2 regions of the Mesorhizobium sp. LNJC394B00 genome follow, and region 1 is predicted to be linked to the other one. Evidence: riboswitches for the same ligand, from Rfam matches in the RefSeq annotation. Region 1 holds a riboswitch; the other holds the start of a gene.

Evidence for each region. Region 1 has a riboswitch for S-adenosylmethionine ahead of X751_RS144925 (O-succinylhomoserine sulfhydrylase). Riboswitches for the same ligand answer to the same signal wherever they lie in the genome.
Region 2: another riboswitch for S-adenosylmethionine. It lies ahead of X751_RS159015 (homoserine O-acetyltransferase); the one in region 1 lies ahead of X751_RS144925 (O-succinylhomoserine sulfhydrylase).

The regions. Positions count from the first base shown of each region.
Region 1 covers NZ_AYWH01000005.1:390,607-401,896, forward strand. Annotated here, with positions in the region: gene X751_RS144955 (GcrA family cell cycle regulator) at 1-142, opposite strand, end outside; gene X751_RS144950 (aspartate aminotransferase family protein) at 501-1,700, shown strand; gene argF (ornithine carbamoyltransferase) at 1,719-2,630, shown strand; gene X751_RS144940 (Hsp33 family molecular chaperone) at 2,739-3,770, shown strand; gene apaG (Co2+/Mg2+ efflux protein ApaG) at 3,957-4,349, opposite strand; gene X751_RS144930 (ceramide glucosyltransferase) at 4,572-5,723, shown strand; gene X751_RS144925 (O-succinylhomoserine sulfhydrylase) at 5,735-6,925, opposite strand; SAM riboswitch at 6,983-7,060, opposite strand; gene X751_RS144920 (2'-deoxycytidine 5'-triphosphate deaminase) at 7,201-8,295, shown strand; gene X751_RS144915 (ABC transporter substrate-binding protein) at 8,397-9,167, shown strand; gene X751_RS144910 (hypothetical protein) at 9,184-9,633, opposite strand; gene araD1 (AraD1 family protein) at 9,661-10,656, opposite strand; gene mmsB (multiple monosaccharide ABC transporter permease) at 10,859-11,290, opposite strand, start outside.
Region 2 covers NZ_AYWH01000002.1:2,848-14,137, forward strand. Annotated here, with positions in the region: gene X751_RS159025 (DUF1330 domain-containing protein) at 1-140, shown strand, start outside; gene metW (methionine biosynthesis protein MetW) at 148-762, opposite strand; gene X751_RS159015 (homoserine O-acetyltransferase) at 759-1,928, opposite strand; SAM riboswitch at 1,989-2,066, opposite strand; gene hisC (histidinol-phosphate transaminase) at 2,193-3,302, shown strand; gene X751_RS159005 (prephenate/arogenate dehydrogenase family protein) at 3,307-4,242, shown strand; gene X751_RS159000 (sugar kinase) at 4,250-5,173, opposite strand; gene X751_RS158995 (DUF2125 domain-containing protein) at 5,298-6,296, opposite strand; gene X751_RS158990 (gamma-glutamylcyclotransferase) at 6,421-6,954, shown strand; gene X751_RS158985 (aldo/keto reductase) at 7,120-8,067, shown strand; gene X751_RS158980 (LysE family translocator) at 8,151-8,777, shown strand; gene X751_RS158975 (1-acyl-sn-glycerol-3-phosphate acyltransferase) at 8,847-9,656, opposite strand; gene X751_RS158970 (LysR family transcriptional regulator) at 9,771-10,676, opposite strand; gene X751_RS158965 (pyridoxamine 5'-phosphate oxidase family protein) at 10,791-11,290, shown strand, end outside.

The DNA.
Region 1 (11,290 bases):
GGCCCGACAGCTTCAGCCGGTGCACCTTGCCGATGACCGCGTTGCGGCTGACCCCGCCGAGTTGTGCGGCGATCTGGCTTGCGCTCAAGCCCTCCGACCACAGTTTCCTGAGAAGTTCGACCCGCTCGTCAGTCCAGTTCATGAGACCGCGCTCCTGCTATGTGTGCGGCAGCCGGAATCCGTTCCCGACCCGGCAATCTTTGCCGGGGCAGACACCACATATATTAGGTGATTAGGTCCGCCGCACGAAATCTAGTTATTTCCCGACTACAATTACCTCATGTGTTGACTCGGTGACAAGAGTCCCAGGTGCAACACGAATCGGTTTTTTAGGTTTTCCCCAACTTGCCCGGTCGCTTATGAGCCGGCGTCTCGTCGGGAGCTGGCCACGCGCCTCTGCACGACGTTTTCGTTGACTTCATGGCCGAAAAACACGATAAGCCGCAAAGGCCGCCGCTTTGGCGGCTTTTTTGATTTTTCCGGTACCGGAGACGCATATAATGAGCGGTTCGGCGCTTTACGAGACCTTTGCCCGCGCCCCTTTGGCCTTCGATCATGGCGAAGGCACCTGGCTGGTTACCGACAAGGGCGAGCGATATCTCGATTTCGCTGGCGGCATCGCGGTCAATTCGTTGGGCCACAGCCATCCGCATCTGGTCTCGGCGCTGACCGAACAGGCGGCCAAGCTCTGGCACGTCTCCAATCTCTACGAGATCCCGGGGCAGGCCCGGCTCGGCGAGCGGCTGGCTGACGCCACCTTCGCCGACAAGGTGTTCTTCACCAATTCCGGCGCCGAGGCGCTCGAATGCGCGATCAAGACGGCGCGGCGCTACCAGTTCGTCAAGGGCCATCCCGAGCGCTTCCGGGTCATTACCTTCGAAGGCGCCTTCCACGGCCGCACGCTGGCGACCATCGCCGCCGGCGGCCAGTACAAATATCTCGAAGGCTTCGGCCCCAAGGTCGAAGGCTTCGACCAGGTCGGCTTCGACGACATCGACGCCGCCGAGAAGGCGATCACACCAGAGACCGCCGCGATCCTGATCGAACCGGTACAGGGCGAGGGCGGCATCCGCCCGGTGCCGACGCAATCCTTGAAGCGGCTGCGGCAGCTCTGCGACCAGCATGGCCTGCTGCTGATCTTCGATGAGGTCCAGTGCGGTATCGGTCGCACCGGAAAGCTGTTCGCGCATGAATGGACCGGCGTGACGCCCGACATCATGGCGATTGCCAAGGGCATTGGCGGCGGCTTCCCGATGGGCGCGTGCCTCGCCACCGACGACGCTGTCGTCGGCATGACGGCAGGCGTGCATGGCACCACTTTCGGCGGCAATCCGCTGGCCATGGCGGTCGGCAACGCTGTGCTCGACGTCGTGCTGGAAGACGGCTTCCTCGAAGACGTCCAGCGCAAGGCATTGCTGATGAAGCAGGGCCTGGCGGCGGTCGCCGACGAATTTCCTGATGTCATCGAAGGCATCAGGGGCAGCGGCCTGATGCTTGGCCTGAAATGCGCCATGCCCAACACCAAGGTCAACATGGCGCTGCGCGACCAGCATCTGCTGGCGGTGCCGGCAGGCGACAACGTCATTCGTCTGCTGCCGCCGCTGACCGTCACCGACGCCGAGATCGGCGAAGCGCTCGATCGCATCCGCGCCGGCGCCAAGGGCCTGACCGACGCCATCGCCGCGGCCGCCTCGAAGTAATCCCGAGAGCCATTCCCGATGAGCCTTCGCCATTTCACCGATCTTTCCGCCGTTTCCGAAGGCGATCTGCGCCTGATGCTGGACGATGCGGTGGTGCGCAAGGCGCGCCTCAAGGCCGGCGAACGGACCAAACCGCTCGAAGGCAAGGTGCTGGCCATGATCTTCGACAAGCCGTCGACGCGCACGCGCGTGTCCTTCGACGTCGGCATGCGACAGCTCGGCGGCGAGACCATCATGCTGACCGGGACCGAAATGCAGCTCGGCCGCTCCGAGACCATTGCCGACACCGCCAAGGTGCTGTCGCGCTATGTCGACGCCATCATGATCCGCACCACGTCGCATGAGCGGCTGCTCGAGCTGACCGAGAATGCCACGATTCCGGTCATCAACGGGCTGACCGACGACACCCATCCCTGTCAGCTGATGGCCGACATCATGACCTTCGAGGAGCATCGCGGTCCGGTTGCCGGCAAGACCATCGCCTGGACCGGCGACGGCAACAACGTGCTGCATTCGCTGCTCGAGGCCTCGGCGCGGTTCCGCTTCAACCTGAACGTCGCAGTGCCGGAAGGCAGCGAGCCGGCGCAGAAGCACATCGACTGGTCGAAGACCAATGGCGGCAAGCTGCACTTCACCCGCTCGCCCGAAGAGGCCGTCGACCAGGCCGACTGCATCGTCACCGACTGCTGGGTGTCGATGGGCCAGGAACACCGCGCCCGCGGCCATAATGTCTTCTCGCCCTATCAGGTCAATGCGGCGCTGATGGCCAGGGCCAAGCCCGACGCCCTGTTCATGCACTGCCTGCCGGCGCATCGTGGCGAGGAAGTGACCGACGAGGTCATCGACGGTCCGCATTCGGTGGTCTTCGACGAAGCCGAGAACCGGCTCCACGCCCAGAAGGCGGTTTTGGCCTGGTGTCTGGGCGCTTGATCTCCAGGCGCTTGATCTCCAAGCGCTTGATCCGGGGCGGCGCGATGCCTATTTGCGCCCCATCACGCAAATCAAGCGCGTTTGGACGCATGCACCCCTCCGGGCCGCATGGCCGCGCCCTGGAGCTTTGTCATGTTGGAAACGCATCAAGTGACTGAACATCACCCCAAACTCGGCGAGTTCGGCTATGCCGGCGACGATCATGTCGTACCCTTCGAGGTCGGCCCGCTCGACGTGCGCGGCCGCACCGTGCAACTCGGGCCGATGCTCGACGCCATCCTCAACCGTCACGACTATCCCGAGCCGGTCGCCCGCCTGCTCGCGGAAGCCTGTGTGCTGACGGTGCTGCTCGGCACCTCGCTCAAATTCGAAGGCAAGTTCATCTTGCAGACCCGCACCGACGGCCCGGTCGACATGCTGGTCGCGGATTTCTCCACGCCTTCGGCATTGCGCGCCTATGCGCGTTTCGACGCCGACCGGCTGGAGGCCCTGGTGGCCGCAGGCCAGACCTCGCAGCAGACGCTGCTGGGCAGCGGCGTTTTGGCGCTGACCATCGACCAGGGCGCGCACACGCAGCGCTATCAGGGCATCGTCCAGCTCGACGGCGAGACGCTGGAGGACGCCGCGCGCACCTATTTCCGCCAGTCGGAGCAGATCCCGACCGACCTCAGGCTGTCGGTGGCCAAGCTTCTGACGCCAGGTCCCGGCGGCGCTCGTGAGCAGTGGCGCGCCGGCGGCATCCTGGCGCAGTTCCTGCCGCAGTCACCCGAGCGCATGCGCGTGCCCGACATTTCGGGCGGCGACGGCGATCCGCGTGACGTGACGCAGGAGCCGGCCGACAATTCGTGGCGCGAGCTGGTGGCGCTGCTCGGCACCATCGAGCCGACCGAGCTGATCGACCCGACCATCGGCGCCGAGCGGCTGCTCTACAGGCTGTTCCACGAACATGGCGTGCGCGTCTTCGGCGGCGTGCCGGTCGCCGACCAATGTTCCTGCTCAAGGGACAAGATACGCGGCATCCTCGAGGGGTTTTCCGCGCAGGAGATCAAGGACAGCACCGAAGATGGCGGCATCCACGTCGCCTGCGAGTTCTGCTCGAAGCAGTACGACTTCGACCCGGCGGAGTTTGCAACTCAGTAGCATCTCTTCCTTCTCCCCGTTCACGGGGAGAAGGTGCCCGAAGGGCGGATGAGGGGCAGCGCGAACTTTGGTGAATGGCCGCGCATAGCCTACGTCATGTGCGTGGAAGATAACCTCATGAGTCCGGCGGCGCCCCTCGTTGCACTGCCGGGCAGTCCTCCCCGTATAGAGATGGGGAGAAAACCCCTAATTCACCGTCCGCCGCGTCCCCGGCAGATCCAGCGAAAACGCGGGAATAGCGACGTCGAACGTCTCGCCCTTTTTGTTGCGCATGGTGTAGTGGCCGACCATGAAGCCGGAGGGCGTCGAGAGCGGGCAGCCTGACGTGTATTGATAGCTGTCGCCGGGATTGAGCTCAGGCTGGTCGCCGACCACGCCGGCGCCGCGCACTTCCTCGATCCGGCCGCTGCCGTCGGTGATGTGCCAGTAACGCGACATAAGCTGCACGAAATCGTCCGACTGGTTGTCGATCGTCACCTGGTAGCCCCAGACATAACGGTTCTCCGCCGGGTCCGAGCGGTCCTCCAGGTAGAACGGTCTGACCTGCACTTCGATGTTGCGCGTGACGGCGCGATACATGGGCTGCTCCGGTTGCGCGGCAAGGAACATTTGTCGCGCTATGCGGTTTGATACGCGCACAACGGCATGTCCTGCCAGCCTCAAAGCGGAGGTGCCGACAAACAATGTCATTTAAGTGACACATGACAATGTTGGTGTGCGCAAACCTTGCCGGCGACTCAAGGCCCATCTGTCGACTGACAAAGCAGCCGCGAGCGGCCTTTCCGGAGTGACCAGATCTCGATGGAACCAGCTCTCACAGCCGCCTTCGCTTCCTCCGCTTTGCTTCTTTCCAATCTCGCCAGCATCCTGCTTGCTTCGTCGAAACTGCAAGCGCGTCGCCTTATCCCTCCGCCGTCCGGCGAGCAGCCACCGGTCTCGATCGTCGTGCCGTCGCGCGGCGTGGAGCCGTTCACACAAGAGACGCTCCAGCGAGCCTTCTCGCTCGACTGGCCGCGCTACGAACTGATCTTCTGCGTCGCTCACGCCGACGATCCCGTCGTCAAACTGATAAACAGGGCGATCGTCCTGTTTCCCAACGTGCCGGCCCGGCTGCTGATCGGCGACGACCGCGTCAGCAGCAACCCGAAGCTCAACAACTGCGTCAAGGGCTGGGAAGCGGCGCGCTATCATTGGGTTATTCTGGCGGATTCCAACGTGCTGATGCCAAGGGATTACGTCCAGCACCTGATGGCGGCCTGGCGGACCAATACCGGGCTTATCTGCTCGACGCCGATCGGCTCTCGGCCGGATGGCTTTTGGGCCGAGGTCGAATGCGCGTTCCTCAACACGCTGCAGGCGCGCTGGCAATATGCCGGCGAGGCGCTCGGTCTCGGCTTTGCCCAAGGCAAGAGCATGCTGTGGAACAAGCCGATGCTCGATACCAGTGGCGGTATCCGCGCGCTGGCCGCCGAGATCGCTGAGGATGCTGCTGCAACCAAGCTGGTCAACGGACTGGGCCTGCGCGTCAATCTCGTTGCCTCGCCTTTCGAGCAACCACTGGGGCAGCGCCGACTTGCCGACATCTGGTCGCGCCAGGCGCGCTGGGCGCGGTTGCGCCGCGTCACCTTCCCGCTGTTTTTCGCACCCGAGATCCTGACCGGCGTCGCCGTGCCGTTGGCGTTGGCACTGGTGGCGGCCGCAAGTGCCGGCATCAGCCTGCCGGCCACGGTGTTGGCCGTGCTGACGGCGGCCTACATTCCCGAATGCGCGCTGGCCGCGGCCAAGGGCTGGCATCTGTCGCTGCGCCTGGTCCCGGCGATGATGGTCCGCGACATGATGCTTCCCGCCATCTGGGCGCGCGGCTGGCTGAGCGGCGCCGTCGACTGGCGCGGCAACATCATGACCATCGGCACCAAGACGGCCGAACTGGAAGAGGTTTCGTCGGGAGCGTGACGCCTCGCGGCCTATCCGGCTGCCTTCAGCGCCTGCGCAACGTCCTCCAGCAGATCGTCCGTATCCTCAAGACCGACCGACAGCCTGAGCGTTCCCGGCCCGATGCCAAGCTCGGCGCGAGCTTCGTCGCTGAGGTTCTTGTGCGTGGTGGTCGCCGGATGGGTGATCAGGCTCTTGGCGTCGCCGAGATTGTTGGAGATCAGCACGATGTCGAGCGCGTTCTGCAAGGCGAAGGCCGCCTGCTTGCCGCCCTTAACGTCGAGGCAGATCAGCGTCGATCCGCCCGTCATCTGCTTCTTGACGATGTCGGCCTGCGGGTGGTCGGCGCGGCCGGGATAGATGACGCGGGCGATTTCCGGCCGTCCTGCCAGGAAATCCGCGATCTTGGCCGCGCTTTCCGTCTGCTGGCGCACCCGAACCGGCAGCGTCTCCAGGCCCTTGAGCAGCGTCCAGGCGTTGAACGGCGACAGGCTCGGGCCGGTGTGGCGGAAATAGTCGTGCAAATTCTCGTCGATCCATTTCTTGTCCGACAGGATGATGCCGCCGAGACAGCGTCCCTGGCCGTCAATGTGCTTGGTCGCGGAGTAGACGACGATATGGGCGCCGAGCTGCAAGGGCTTCTGCTGCAAGGGCGTGGCAAAGACATTGTCGACGATCAGCCTGGCGCCGATCGAGGTGGCGAGCGCCGCCACCGCTGCGATGTCGACCACTTCCAGCGTCGGATTGGTCGGGCTTTCCAGGAAGAACAGTTTCGTGTTCGGCCGCACCGCCTTTTCCCAGTTGGCGATGTCGGTGCCGTCGACCAGCGTTGCCTCGATGCCGTATTTCGGCGCCAGCGTCTCCACCACCCAGCGGCAGGAGCCGAACAGCGCGCGCGCCGCAACGATATGGTCGCCGGCCTTGGCGCTGCACAGGAGCGCTGCCGTCACCGCCGCCATGCCGGACGCCGTGGCGCGCGCATCTTCGGCACCCTCCAGCGCGCACATGCGCTTTTCGAACATGTCGACGGTAGGGTTGGCATAGCGCGAATAGATGAAGCCCGGCTCCTCGCCCTTGAAACGGGCCTCGGCAGCCTGCGCCGTCTCGTAGACATAGCCTTGGGTGAGGTACATCGCTTCGGACGTCTCGCCGAACTGGGAACGCAGCGTTCCCCCGTGCACGAGTGCGGTCTGAGGTTTCCAGTTACGCTTCTTGGTGCTCATCGCTTTTGTTCCAGACACAAAAAAACCGGCCGCGAAAGTCGCAACCGGTCCATATGGCCTTGCGGCCCGACGGTCCTTTAGCGACTTGTTTAACGTGGCTGCAAGCCGACCGGCCAAATCACCACGGGATAACGACCCTTTAGACCTCACCTGCGCTTGCGTCAATTGCCGGCTTCATTAAGAGGTTTGTACCAGGCAGGTTCCGCAATAATATCCAGCGGTTTTGCGGCAAGAACCTGCCACAAAGAGACCGACCTTGGAGCGGAGCCAGCCTTTTGCGGCAGACAGGCATTCTTCCCGATCAGGACATTTCCGCGCTGTTTCAGTCCGGCGCGCTCAAGTCGCCGCGCGCGCTCGATGTCGACCAGGTGCAGCCGGCGAGCCTCGATCTCAGGCTCGGCGACAAGGCTTTTCGCGTGCGCGCCTCCTTCCTGCCGGGTCCCGATCATCTGGTGGCCGACAAGCTTCACCGGCTGAAATTGCATGAGTTCAGTCTCGCCGAGGGCGCGGTGCTGGAAACCGGCTGCGTCTACATCGTGCCGCTGCTCGAAAGCCTGGCGCTGCCCGCAAACGTGTCGGCCTCGGCCAACCCGAAGAGCTCGACCGGCCGGCTCGACATCTTCACCCGGGTGATGACCGATCGCGGCCATGAGTTCGACAAGATCGCCCCCGGCTATCACGGGCCGCTTTATCTCGAAGTCAGTCCGCGCACCTTCCCGATCGTCGTACGCGCCGGATCGAGGCTGTCGCAGATCCGCTTTCGCACCGGCAACGCGCTGTTGTCGGAGGCAGAACTGAACGAATTGCACCGCGCCGAGATGCTGGTGGCGACCGAGCCGCCCAACATTTCCGGCGGCGGCATTGCGCTGTCGATCGATCTCGACGGCGACCAGAACGGCCTGGTCGGCTATCGCGGCAAGCATCACACCGGCTTGGTCGATGTCGACAAGCGCGCCGCCCAGGATGCCGTCGATTTCTGGGAGCCGCTCTATAAGAGCGGCGCCGGCGAACTGGTGCTCGACCCGGACGAGTTCTACATCCTGGTCAGCCGCGAAGCCGTGCACGTGCCGCCGCTCTACGCCGCCGAGATGACGCCCTTCGATCCGCTGGTTGGCGAATTCCGTGTTCACTATGCCGGCTTCTTCGATCCGGGCTTCGGCCATTCGGCCTCAGGCGGCACCGGCAGCCGGGCGGTGCTCGAAGTGCGCAGCCACGAAGTGCCGTTCATCCTCGACCACGGCCAGATCGTCGGCCGGCTGGTCTACGAACACATGCTGAAGCGGCCGCAGGCGCTTTACGGCACCGATCTCGGCTCGAATTACCAGGCGCAAGGCCTCAAGCTCTCCAAGCATTTCCGCCCCGCCGGCTGAACCTTCGATCACCGTCAGGCAAAATACTTGCCTGCGCTGCCTCACCATGCTTGGCTGCCTTTCGGTGGCCGGCAAGAGAACGGCGCGCAAGGGGAACCAAAATGCAGATTTCAAGATGGATCATATCGGCAGCGGGCGCTGCCATGCTGGTGATATCGGCCGGCTCGCTGGCTGAGGCGCAGGAGAAATTGAAGATCGGCACCGAGGGCGCTTATCCGCCCTTCAACACCATCACCGCGGACGGCAAGATCGAGGGCTTCGACATCGACATTGCCAATGCGCTGTGTGCGCAGATGAAGGTCGAGTGCGAGATCGTCACCCAGGACTGGGACGGCATCATCCCGGCGCTGCAGGCGAAAAAGTTCGACGCCATCATCGCCTCGATGAGCATCACCGAGGAGCGCAAGAAACAGGTCGCCTTCACCAACAAATACTACACGACGCCGCTGGCGCTGGTGGCGCCCAAGGACAGCGACCTCACTTCCACCGAACCGGCAGCCCTTGCCGGCAAGACGGTGGGCGCGCAGGCCTCGACCACCCAGGCCGACTATGCGCAGGACGCCTATGGCAAGGCCGGCGCCGAGGCGAAACTCTACCCCACCCAGGAAGAGGCGATCACCGACTTGCAGAACGGCCGTCTCGACGCCGTCATCTCCGACAAATTCGTGCTGATGGACTGGCTGAAGAAGGCGAGCGACGGCTGCTGCAAGCTTGTCGGTGACGTCAAGGGCACCGAGACGCAAGCCGGCATCGCTGTCCGCCTGGAGGACACGGCACTTCGCGACAAGCTCAACGGGGCGATAGACGCCATCGTCGCCGACGGCACTTACAAGAAGATCCAGGCCAAGTATTTCGATTTCGATATCTATTGAGTCCCGTCCGCCGGCGTCAGCCGCGAAAGAGATACGATTTCGCGGCTCCAAGGCAGGCATGAAAATGGCCGATAAACAGCAGTTCGCGTGCGGCCAAACGTTTCCTGCCCCAAAAGCCTTCGGTCAGTTTGACCTCGTCGAGCGAAGCGTTTGAGCCGCGCTTCAACGGGAACAACTGCTTGTCGAGGCAACCGAGGACATGGGCCTTAGCGGAGTCGATGCCGCAGACCTTGCCATTGTTGTTCAGCCTGTCGCTGCGAAGCGCTGATGTCGTGTGATCCGTGTTGCGCATCAGAAAGCTCACCTGGGCTTTCGAATAGCCGGTTGCTAGAAGACGGCTCGTCATCGCCAAACGGGCTTCACGATAGGACTTCGGGCTGCACTGGCCGGCGCTAAAGGCCACCGACGGTTGGGTCAGGAACAGGGCCACGCCCGTGAACACAATGACAAGCCGCATTCCGTTCATTTCCGGCTCCCAAATTGTGATGCTGCCTCAAAGCGCCTTCACCGCCACCTTAACCGGCTGCTCGATCTCCAGCGGGTTGCGCAGCGGCAGGCCGAAATCCGCGGCCTCGATCTCGAAAACGTCGCCGGCCTGAGTCTTGATGCCGTCGGCAAAGGACAGCGTCGCCGTGCCGAACATGTGCACATGCACGTCGCCCGGCTGGCGGAAGGCCGAATATTTGAAGTGATGATGTTCGAGATTGGCGATTGTGTGCGACATGTTCGCTTCGCCCGACAGGAACGGCTTTTCCCACAGCAAATTGCTGTCGCGATAGATTCGCGATGAGCCCCTGACGTCGGCCGGCAGGTCGCCGATCAGGATTTCCGGCCCGAACGAGGCGTTGCGCAGTTTGGAATGTGCCAGGAACAGATAGTTCACCCGCTCGGTAACATGATCGGAAAACTCGTTCGACAGCGTGAAGCCGACGCGGAACGGCGCGCCGTCGTCGCCGATGACATAGATGCCGGCGATTTCCGGCTCCTCGCCGGCGTCCTGCGCAAAGGCCGGCGACATCAGTGCGGCGCCCGGCGCCACCGCCATGGTGCCGTTGCCCTTGTAGAACCATTCCGGCTGCACGCCGGTCTGGCCCTTGGCCGGCTTGCCGCCTTCGAGCCCCATGCGGAACATCTTCATGGAATCGGTAAGCTGCTCCTCGCCGCCATCGCTGAGCTTCTTGTGCATGGAATCGCGCGTCGCCGCCGAGCCGAGATGGGTCAGGCCGGTGCCGGTCAGATGCAGATGCGCAGGATCGGGATGGTTGATCGGGGACACCAGCCGGCCCTTCTTGTAGACGGCGTCGAGGTCTATCGCTTCACCGAACCCCTTGCGTTCGATCAGCGCGGCGAGGGCCGTTCCGGTGCGCGCGGCTTCCATGGCCAGCGAATAGACGCTGCGGGCGCCGTTGATGATCCTGGTCTTGCCGCCGCCATTGCGGGCGACGACGCGGATGGTCTCGGCGTCGTCGAGGATCTGGGAGATCAGCATGATTAAATCCTCTCTCATGTGCTTGGCCTTGGATGCCTCTTGGCAAACCTTGACCTGCGCGGCTCGGACCTAGCCGCGCCACGGGTTGAACTCTTCGTCCGGATTGCGCTCGCGAACTTGATCCCTCGGGGGACTTCTTATGCCGACAATTTGCCGGCTGCGCCGCGATCGTATGCCTCCTGCTTGCCTCGCCTGAAGCTTGTCAGGCCTTGTTCTTGTTGTAGACGTCGAAGATCACGGCGCCGAGCAGCACCAGGCCTTTGACCACCTGCTGCCAGTCGACATTGACGCCCATGATCGACATGCCGTTGTTCATCACGCCCATGATGAAGCCGCCGACGACCGCCCCGATGACCTGGCCGACGCCGCCCATCGCCGAGGCGCCGCCGATGAACACTGCGGCGATGACGTCGAGCTCCGAGCCGAGACCCGCCGCCGGCACCGCCTGGCCGAGACGAGCCGCGATGATCAGGCCGCCAAGCGCCGACAGCACGCCCATATTGATGAACACCATCAGCGTCAGCCGCTCGGTGTTGATGCCCGACAGCTGCGCCGCCTTGGGATTGCCGCCCATGGCGTAGATGCGCCTCCCGATGGTCATGCGCTTGGTGACGAAGACGAACAGCGTGATCAG
Region 2 (11,290 bases), on a different contig from region 1:
ACAGGGCGCATGCGTGGGGCTGGTACGATTCATCAGCCTATCGCGAGATTCTGGCCTTGCGCACCGACAACTCCCACGCCGATGTGATCATCGCCGATGGCGTTCAGCACCCGCACAAGGCGACGGACGTGCTGGAATAGGGGCAAACTACCGCTTCAGCAAGAACACCGCTTGCTGGCCGAAGAAATTCCAGAACCACCATGGCATCGACAGGCCGATCTTCTGGCCGTTGCCGTCGAGCGCGGTGGCTTTCTCGACCGAAGCGCCGAGTTCCTCGACCAGATTGACGAAGTCGCGGATGGTGCAGAAATGGATGTTGGGCGTGTCGTACCAGGAATAGGGCAGGTCCGCGGTCACCGGCATCCGGCCATTGACGAACAGCGACAGCCGCACCCGCCAGTGGCCGAAATTGGGGAAGGAGACGATGGCGCGGTTGCCGATTCGCAGCAGCTCGTCGAGCACCAGCTTCGGGTTGCGGGTCGCCTGCAGCGTCTGAGACAGGACGACGAAGTCAAAACCCTTGTCCGGATAGAATTCGAGGTCGGTGTCGGCATCGCCCTGGATGACCGAGAGGCCGCGCGAAACGCATTCATTGACGCCGCGCTGTGACAGCTCCAGCCCGCGGCCGTCGACCTGCTTGGTCTCCTGCAGGAGTTCGAGCAGCAGGCCGTCGCCGGAGCCGACATCGAGCACCCGCGACTGCGGGGGTATCAGGTTGGCCACGACTTCGAGGTCGACGCGCTGGCTGCCATTGACGCTCATGAGGCGAGCCCCCTTGCGCGGGCCGCCGAGCCGATGAAGCCCTTGATGGCGGCAAACAGTTCGGGTTCGTCGAGCAGGAAGGCATCATGGCCGCGGTCGGTGTCGATCTCGACGAAGGAGACCGATGCGCCGGCGGCGTTGAGCGCATGCACGATCGAGCGGCTCTCCTCGGTCGGGAACAGCCAGTCCGAGGTGAAGGACACCAGGCAGAAGCGGGTCTTGGTCCCGGCAAAGGCATCTGCCAACCGGCCGCCATGATCGGCGGCGAGGTCGAAATAATCCATCGAACGGGTCATGTAGAGGTAGGAGTTGGCGTCGAAGCGGTCGACGAATGTCATGCCCTGGTGGCGCAGATAGCTTTCGATCTGGAAATCTGCGTCGAAACCGAAGGTCAGCGCTTCGCGGTCCTGCAGATTGCGGCCGAATTTCCGATGCAGGGCGGCTTCCGACAGATAGGTGATGTGGGCGGCCATGCGCGCCACGGCGAGCCCCTTTTCCGGGCGCTTGCCGTGCTCGAAATATTTGCCGCCATGCCAGTCCGGATCAGCCATGACAGCCTGGCGGCCGACCTCGTGGAAGGCGATGTTCTGCGAGGAATGGCGTGCGCCTGTGGCGATCGGCAGGGCCGAGAAGACGCGCTCGGAATAGCATGACGCCCATTCCAGCACCTGCATGCCGCCCATCGAGCCGCCGAGCACGCAAAACAGCTTTTCGATGCCGAAATGGTCGACCAGCATCAGTTGCGCCCGCACCATGTCGCGGATGGTGATGATTGGCAGGTCGAGGCCGTAGGGCTTGCCGGTGGCGGGATTGGTCGAGGCCGGACCGGTGGAGCCGAGGCAGCCGCCGATGACGTTGGAGCAAATGACGAAGAAGCGGTTGGTGTCGATGATCTTGCCGGGACCGATCAGCACTTCCCACCAGCCGGGCTTGCCGGTCACCGGATTGGTGCTGGCGACATGCTGGTCGCCGGTCAGCGCGTGGCAGACCAGGATGGCGTTGGTGCGGGCATCGTTGAGGGCGCCATATGTCTGGTAGGCGATCTGGAACGGCGACAAAAGCGTGCCGGCGTCGAGCTTCAGCGGCTTGTCAGGGCCAAAACGCAACACAGGGCTCGACGGGTTGTCGGCCTCGTTGTTGGTTTTTGTAGCGCGGAGCGCGGCCATGTGACTCTCCTTGCCCGCCGTCAGGCAATAAAAAACCGGCAATGCGATCGCAAAGCCGGTTACGTCACGCAAACGGCCCTTTAGCGAGTTGTTTAACGTGGCTGCAAGCCGACCGGCCAAATCACCACGGAACTGTTGCGTTCTTCTAGAACTCGTGCGGCCCGGCGTCAACGGCCAGCTATTGCCCGCCTCTCGACATTCGCGGCTACGGCTTGTATTTCCGCTGCGGCCTCCGGACGGAGGCATTCTCGATGGATTTGCGACATGGACAAGACAGCGGACAAGGCACGACCGACGCCCCGCGCGGGCATCATGGACATCGACGCCTATGTGCCGGGCAAGAGCACAGCACCGGCCGGCGTCGCCAAGGTCCATAAACTATCGTCGAACGAGAACCCGCTCGGCCCGTCGCCGAAGGCGATCGAGGCCGCGCGTGAAGTGGCTGCCAAGCTCGATGTCTATCCCGATGGCACCGCCCGCCGGCTGCGCGAGGCGATCGCCGAGGTGCATGGCCTCAACCCGGCAAACATCATCTGCTCCAACGGTTCTGACGAGATACTTGGCCTGCTGGCGCAGACCTATCTTGCGCCAGGCGATGAGGCGATTTTTACCGAACATGCCTTCATGGTCTACAAGATCTACATTCAGTCGGCGGGGGCCAAGCCGGTTGCTGTGAAGGAAACCGAGGAGCGCGCCGACGTCGACGCGATCCTGGCCGCGGTGACGCCGCGGACCAAAATCATCTTCCTCGCCAATCCCAACAATCCGACCGGAACCTATCTGCCGTTCCAGGAGGTCCGCCGCCTGCATTCCGCTCTCCCGGGCAACGTGCTTCTGGTGCTCGACGCGGCCTATGCCGAATATGTCAGGCGCAATGACTATGAGGCCGGCATCGAGCTGGCGGGCAGCGCACAGAATGTGGTCATGACCCGCACCTTCTCCAAGCTCGGCCTTGGCGGCGCGCGCATCGGCTGGATGTATGGCCCACTGCACATCGTCGATGCCATCAACCGCATCCGCGGCCCTTTCAACGTTAACGCAACAGCGATCGAGGCCGGCATTGCCGCCATCCGCGACCGCGCCCATGTCGAGCGCAGTTCGTTGCACAACGAGACCTGGCTTACCTGGCTGAATGAAGAGCTGACGAAGCTTGGGCTGCGCGTGACGCCCAGCGTCGGCAATTTCGTCCTCATCCACTTTCCCGACGACAAGAGGCATTCGGCTGAGGCGGCGGACGACTACCTCACCCAGCGCGGCTATATATTGCGGCGCGTTACCGGCTATGGCTTTCCCAATGCGCTTCGCATGAGCGTCGGCACCGAAGAAGCCAATCGGGGCGTCATCGATGCCCTCACGACATTCCTGAAAAGCTGAAACAATGACAGCACCGATGTTTGAAAAGATCGCGCTGGTCGGCATCGGCCTGATCGGCTCGTCGCTGGCCCGCATCATCCGCCGCGAGGGCCTGGCCCGCCATGTCGCCATCGCGACGCGCAGCCCGACCACGCTGGCACGGGCGAAGGAGCTCGGTCTTGGCGAGAGCTACACCACCGACGCCAGGGAAGCGGTCCGCGACGCCGACCTGATCATCGTCTCGGTGCCGGTGGGATCGTCGGGCGAGGTGGCGCAAGAGATCGCAGCGGCGCTGAAAAAAGGCGCCATCCTCACCGATGTCGGTTCGACCAAGGCCTCCGTCATTGCGCAAATGCAGCCCTATGTGCCGGACGGCGTGCACTTCATTCCGGGACACCCGCTGGCGGGTACGGAGAAATCGGGCCCGGATGCGGGTTTCGCCGAGCTGTTCGAAAACCGCTGGTGCATCTTCACGCCGCTGCCGGGAACCGATCCGGCCGCGCTGGAAAAGCTGTCGGAATTCTGGCGGCGCTGCGGCTCCAACATCGACACGATGGACCCGCAGCATCATGACATGACGCTGGCCATCGTTTCGCATCTTCCGCACATCATTGCCTACAACATCGTCGGCACGGCCGACGATCTGGAATCGGTGACCAAGTCGGAAGTGATCAAATATTCGGCTTCCGGTTTCCGCGACTTCACCCGTCTGGCCGCCTCCGACCCGACCATGTGGCGCGACGTGTGCCTGCACAACAAGGATGCCATCCTGGAAATGCTGGCGCGCTTTTCGGAGGACCTCGCCTCGCTGCAGCGGGCGATCCGCTGGGGCGACGGCGACAAGCTGTTCGACCTGTTCACCCGCACCCGGGCCGTTCGCCGTTCGATCATCGAGGCCGGCCAGGATATCGACGTGCCGGATTTCGGCCGGCAGGCGGTCGAGCACCCGGTGAAAAGTTAAATCTGTTTCAGACGGGCCAGGTCGCCGCGACCATGGCCATTGTCTCGGCCCGGTCCGGCGCGCCCAGCCGGCCGCCGAAGCGCTGGCATTTGAGCGCGGCCGCCGCGCTGGCAAAGCGCAAGGCCTGCTCGATAGGCATGGCTTCGGCAAGCCCGACGGCAAAGGCACCGTGAAACACGTCGCCGGCGGCAAGCGTGTCGACCGCCTTGATCTTCGGCGCCGCGATGTGGCGCACGCATCCGGCGGACCGGTCATGCCACCAGCTTCCCACGGCGCCGCCGGTAACCGCGACAAAGGCGTCTGTGCGGCTGGCGAGGTCGGCGCAGGCGGTTTCGGGATTCAGCGCGTGGCCGCAGACAATGCGTGCAGCCGTCTCCGAAGCGACGATGTGCGACGCCAGCGGCAACAGACGCTCCAGCACCTCCAGCGGCGCCGTGTCGGCGTCGAGGATTGCCGGGCAACCGGCGTCGCGCGCGGCGGTCAAGGCAAGAGCAGCGGCGCCCGGCCAGCGCACATCGACCAGCACGGCATCGAAGCCGGAAAGATCGGCGACAGGCACCGCCTCGGGGTCGGCCTGCGCCTTTGGGTCGTAGAAGGGCACGATGATGCGCTCGCCATGAGCGTCGACCAGGATCGCGGCCAGCGCCGAGCGGGCGCCTTCGACGCGGCGGACAAAGTCGCAATCGACGCCCTCGGCCTCGATGCCGGCCAGCAATTGGTCGCCGACGGCATCGTCACCTGCACTTGCCCACAGGAACACCTCGGCGCCGAGACGGCGGGCGGCGCAGGCAGCACTTGTCGCCATGCCCGAGGCGATCTGGATGCCGTCCGAGGCGATGAACTTGCCCTGATGCGTGGGCAGGGTTTCGACGCGCAGGATGGTATCCAGCGTCAGCGCGCCAACGCTCAGCAGTTTCACCGGTCGGTTCATGCGTCGGCTTGCTCGAGCATGATCTCTCCCCAAAAGCCGTTGCCGCTCTTTGCGATCATGCTCTGTCTCTTTGTTTTAACGCAATTCCGGACGGAAAACTGCTCACACTTTTCCTGGAATTGCTCTAATCGAGCGGCTTGATCTTGCCCAGCGGAATGAAGCCGAGCGAGACCTTGCCCTTCACCACCTTGAGCGGCATCGACGGTTCGTTGCCGAGCAGCGCCAGACCGGCAAAGCCTTGCTCGATCTGGCTCTTCTGCTCGGGGATTGCGGTGGCGAGGATTGCCGCCACGGCTTTGGGATCCTGCAGCTTGATCGTCAGGTCGGCATTGACCTGGCCGTTGGCGTCGACCGACACCGGGCCGGAGACGGTGATGCGCGCGGTTCCCGACGACAGATCGAGCTTGTGGATGCCGACCGCCTGGCCGCGCAGGCTCCTGGCCTGCGTCTTCATCAGCGCGACGCCGTTCTTCAGCGTCGCGTCGCCGCTGCCGTCGAGCGGCGGCAGCACGCGCCCGCCGATCGCGTCGGCGTCGATCTCAAGATCGGTGAAGCTTCCGGTATAGCCAAGGTCCTGACCGTCCGGCCGCAACTCGCCCGCCGCCGTTCCGGCGCTGAACAGTGAAACCGGGTCGGTGTCGTCGGCCGGATCGGTCTGGCCGGACAAGCTCTCGGCCTGCAGCGAAATGCTGCGTGGCAAGGGCCAGGAGAGCTTGGCATTGGCCTGCAGATTGTCCCAATCGATCCATAGCGGCGCCATCCCCGGCACCGAGGTGCGCAGCGGCCCACGCAACTCGGCGGCAGGCGACAAAGGCCGGATGAGCTCTGCAACGAAGTTGAAGCTGCCTGCCGAGGCGGCAACGTTCCTGGCGTCGTCCTCGTAAGCCAGATTGTCACAGGAGATGGCAAAACTCAGGGGGTAGCCGCTGACGGTGAGGTTGGCGCAGCCGGCCTCGATGCCTTTGTCCTTGAGCGAGGCCACCGCTTTGTCGGCTTCGCTGCTGACGCGACCGGCGACATAGAACCAGACCGCGCTGTAGACGCCGAACAGCATAACGACCAAGGCAGCGAGCCACATCAGCCGGCGGCGAAACTTCGACGGACGCTCGTCACTTGACGTCATGCTGCGGCTTTCATTAACGCGGGCGTGTTGCGGGTGGACTGTGGCTTACGCAACAAGCAAAAAGAACAGAAGAGCACCGATTCCGATGCGGCGGCGTCACTCTCGTGCAATCAGGCTTGGCGATATGGGCGATTTTTGGGTTTTTGGCTACGGCTCGCTGATCTGGCGACCGGGATTCGCCCATGTCGAGACACGGCGCGCGCGGCTTTACGGCTACCGCCGGTCGCTGTGCGTCTATTCCTTCGTGCATCGCGGCACGCGCCAGCGGCCGGGCCTGGTGCTAGGCCTCGACCGTGGCGGCTCCTGCATCGGGCTGGCCTTTCGCGTGCCCGGCGAGCTGCGCGATGAGGTGCTGACCTATCTGCGCGAGCGCGAATTGGTGACCAGCGTCTACCTCGAGCGTGTGCTCGATATCAGCCTCGACGGGAATGGGGCGGCCGCGGGAGAGAGAGTGAAAGCGGTCGCCTATATCGTCGACCGCCAGCATGAGCAGTATGCCGGCGGGCTCGACCCCGCGCATGCGGCAGGTGTTATCCGTGGCGCCGTCGGCCAGTCCGGAAACAACGAGGACTATGTGCTCAACACGCTGCAGCATCTCGCGGCGCTGGGTATCAGCGACCACTGGCTGGAAGAGGTGGCGAAGCGGATCGCCTCGTGAGCCAGTAGACCACGGCGAGCCTGCAGGCGAAGCTCTCGCGCCTTTGTGAAGCGCTGGCCCGCTGGAAAAATTGGCTGAGGCCTTTGACCTCGGCGCGGCGAGACCTAGCTTAGCTGCGGCCCGAAGCATTCGGGTCGCCCGCCGCCAGCCCCACGGAGCCCCGTCTTGCAAAAACGCCGTCTCGGTCAAACCGACCTTTCCATCGCGCCGCTGGTCCTGGGCGGCAATGTCTTCGGCTGGACCGCGGACGAGAAGACCTCCTTCGACCTGCTCGACCGGTTCGGCGACGCCGGCCTCAACGCTATCGATACCGCCGATGCCTATTCGCGCTGGGTGCCCGGCCACGCGGGCGGCGAGTCCGAGACCATCATCGGCAAATGGATGAAAAGCCGCGGCAACCGTGACAAGATCATCGTCATCACCAAAGTCGGCTCGGATATGGGACAAGGCAAGAAGGATCTGTCCGCTGCCCATATCGAAAGGGCAGTCGAGGCGTCGCTCAAGCGACTGCAGACCGATGTGATCGACCTTTATCTCTCGCATTGGCCGGACCCGACAACCCCTTATGAGGAGACGCTCGGCGCCTACCAGAAGCTGCTCGCTGCCGGCAAGGTCCGCCATATCGGCGCCTCGAATCTTGACGCCGGCCAGCTGCGCGCCGCGCTCGATGTTGCCAGCCTGCGCGGGCTGCCGCGCTACAGCGTGCTGCAGCCGGAATACAATCTCTACGACCGCTCATCCTTCGACGGGCCGCTGCATGATCTGTGCGTGGCCGAGGATATCGGCGTCATCACCTATTTCAGTCTCGCCAAGGGGTTTTTGAGCGGCAAATACCGTAGCGAGGCCGATCTCGGCAAAAGTGAACGCGGCGGCGGCGTGAAGGCTTATCTCAATGCGCGCGGCATGCGCATTCTGGCCGCACTCGACACTGTGGCGGCGCGCCATTCGGCCAAGCAGGCGGAAGTAGCACTCGCCTGGGTGATGGCGCAGCCCGGCATCACCGCGCCGATCGCCAGCGCCACGACGCTGGATCAGGTCGACAGCCTGGTGCGCGCCGCATCGCTGAAGCTCAGCGCGGAGGATCTCGTGGCGCTGGACAAGGCCAGCGCCTAGCCGCGCAGGTTCGGCACGATCGTTCAAGACGACGGCTGTCCGCCTTGCCACACTGTTCTCCATTATTGTGGAGAAGAGGCAGCATGGCCGCAGACATTCTTTCGCAGGCGCAGCCCTGGCAGCAATTGCTGGCGCTGGTGCTGGCGGCAACCGTCGTCATGGGCAGTCCTGGCCCGGCGACGATCAGCGTCACGGCGATAGGGGCCGCCTTCGGCCTGCGCAATTCGCTTCACTACACATCGGGGATGATTTTAGGCACGGTCGCGGTGCTGCTGGTAGTGGCCACCGGCATCAAGGCTATCCTCACCTCGATGCCGGGCGTAGCGCCAGTGCTGGCGGTCGCTTCCGCCGCCTATATTCTCTACCTCGCCTACAGAATAGCGACAGCGCCGCCGCTGGCCGCGCGTGACAGCAGCGCGGTTCTGCCGACCTTCCTCGGCGGCTTACTGCTCGCCGTTGCCAACCCGAAAGCCTATGTGGCGATTGCTGCGGTCCTTGCTGGCTCCGCGACCGCAGCCGGCGCCGATGCTCTCGGCATCCCGGCCAGGCTGGCGGTTCTCACCCTGATGATCGTAGCCATCCATGTGCTGTGGCTGCTGGCCGGCGCGGCCTTCGCCCGCACCCTGCGCCAGCCGCTGGCGTCGCGGATCATCAATCTGGCCTTCGCGGCGACGCTGGTGCTGACCACGGCGCTGGCGGCGTGGCCTTGAGCCGGCCCGCAGAAGAGATCAAGCTTTGGTCTTTTTTGTTTTGGCGCAATTCAGGACGGAAAAAACCGCTCACACTTTTCCTGGGATTGCTTTGGCGGCCGCGGCGAGTTCGGCCAGCCGCTTGACCGCCGTCGGCGGCATTTGCGGCGGGTTAGGAGCCTGCGATGCCTCGATCAGCAGCTGGTCGCAGGCGGCTTCCGTATCGCCGATCAGCCGGTCCATGAATTCGTCCTTGCCGAGCCCGGGCGGAATCGGCGGCAGGAAGCGGGCCTTGATGGTGCCGGGAAAGCGCAAGAATTTGCGGCGAGGCCAGTAGAGGCCGGCGACATGGGCGACCGGCACCACCGGGACGCCAAGCTGCGTATAGAGCTCGACAATGCCGTATTTGTAAGCCGGCTCGTCGCCCGGCGCTCGGCGCGTGCCTTCGGGGTAGATAATCAACTGGCGCGGATTGCGCCCCATCTCCTGCTTTGTCGAGGCAACGACCTGCTTCAGCGCCTTGGAGCGGCTGCCGCGGTGAACCGGGATCATGCGCATCTTGAGGATGTACCAGCCGAAGAAGGGGATCCAGGTCAGCTCGCGCTTGAGGATGTAAAGCGGGTCGTGGAGGAACGGAAAGAACGCGATCGCGTCCCAAAACGACTGGTGTTTCGGCGCCAGGATGAAAGAGCCCTCCGGCAGGTTCTCGACGCCGGTGATGTCGCTCCTGGTGCCGGCGATCTTGTCGTAGAGCCACAGGCTGGTGCGCGACCAGAATTTCGGCACGAACCAGGCGCGATGGCGTGGCGAGAGGAAGTAGTAAGGGGTCCAGAGGACCATCTGGACGATCAGATTGACATAGAAGACGAAGTTGAACGCCAGCGAGCGGATATAGAGCATGCGGGGAAGGGCCCGTTGAGGAGGTGTGCGTTGGTTACACCAAGCGCGGGCAAAAAGGAAACGCCGCATGGCCTGACATAGGCCGGCTCGCCACTGACTCAAGCCAGTCTCAACTCACCACGTCGCCTGCAATAGCCGCTGCTTCAGCCGCGGAGGGGCGAAATCGAGGAACGCCCTGAGTTTCACCGCCAGCAGGCCTTGGCCGGCATGGACGAGGCTCACCGGCCACGGCTGCGGCTCGAAGGGTCGCAAGACCGGGACGAGCACGCCGGAACGTACTGCGTCCGCGATCTGGTAGGAGAGCACCCGCGTCATCCCGGCGCCTGCAATCGCGGCATCGATTGCAGCTTCCGCCGTGTTGACGCGCAGCCGTGAGTGGATCGGCACGATCAGTTCGCCCTTGTCGCCGGCAAAGCTCCAGCTGGCGAGCGCTGCAGGCCCTTCGAAACTGATGCATTCATGCGCGGCCAGATCGTCCGGCGTCCGCGGCATGCCATGCGCGGCGATATAGGCGGGGCTGGCGCACACGACGCGACGGATCGCGCCGACGCGGATGGCAATGAGGCTCGAAGGCGCAAGCTCGCCGATGCGGATGGCAAGGTCGAGATGTTCCTCCGCCAGTTGGGTTATCCGGTCAGCCAGCGTCAGGCGAATGTTGACTTGAGGATAAGCCGCCAGGAATTCGGTGACGACAGGCAGCACGTGCAGGCGACCAAAGACGACCGGCGCGGTGATAAACAGGTCGCCGGTCGGCGTGCTGTATTCGCCGGCAGCGGTGCGTTCGGCTTCGCCGACCTCGCCGAGGATGCGGCGGCAGGCGGCGAGATAGGCCTGGCCGGCATCGGTCAGCGTGAGCTGCCGGGTCGAACGGTTCAGCAGGCGCGCCTGAAGGTGCTTTTCGAGGTCGGAAACCTTGCGGCTGACCGTTGCCAGTGGAATGCCGAAATGGCGGCCGGCAGCGGAAAGGCTTCCCGCTTCCACCGCGGCGACGAATAGCGACATGGCTTCGAGACGATCCATACTTTCTTCCGGAAATTGGAAGGATAGCTTGCAACTATGCCATCTACATCCAAAACATGGAAGGATCTACCTCTTCGCGTACAATGGCCGTGTTTCGGCCTCGCGGAGGCTTCCATGAATGCTCATACTTTCACCAGCGATGTCGCCTTCACGCCGACTGTCAAGGCGATCCAGACCCGCAAAGGTTCGCGCAAGGGCTATGCCAGCGCCGAGGAGCGCGGCGGATGGCGCGCCCATATCACGCCCGACCTCGCCGACTTCATCGCGGGGCAGACCAGCGTCTTCCTGTCGACGGCAAATGGCGAGGGTCAGCCCTATATCCAGCATCGCGGCGGGCCAGCCGGCTTCCTCAAGGTTCTGGACGAGAAGACCATCGGCTTTGCCGATTTCTCCGGGAACAGGCAGTTCATCACGCAGGGGAATCTCGCCGACAACAACCAGGCATTCCTGTTCCTGATCGACTATGCGCATCGCCAGCGCGTCAAGATCTGGGGCACGGCGCGCGTCGTCGAGGACGATGCCGAGCTTCTGGCAAGGCTGATGCCGCAGGACTACAAGGCGCGCCCCGAGCAGGTCATCTTGTTCACCGTCTCGGCCTGGGATGCCAATTGCCC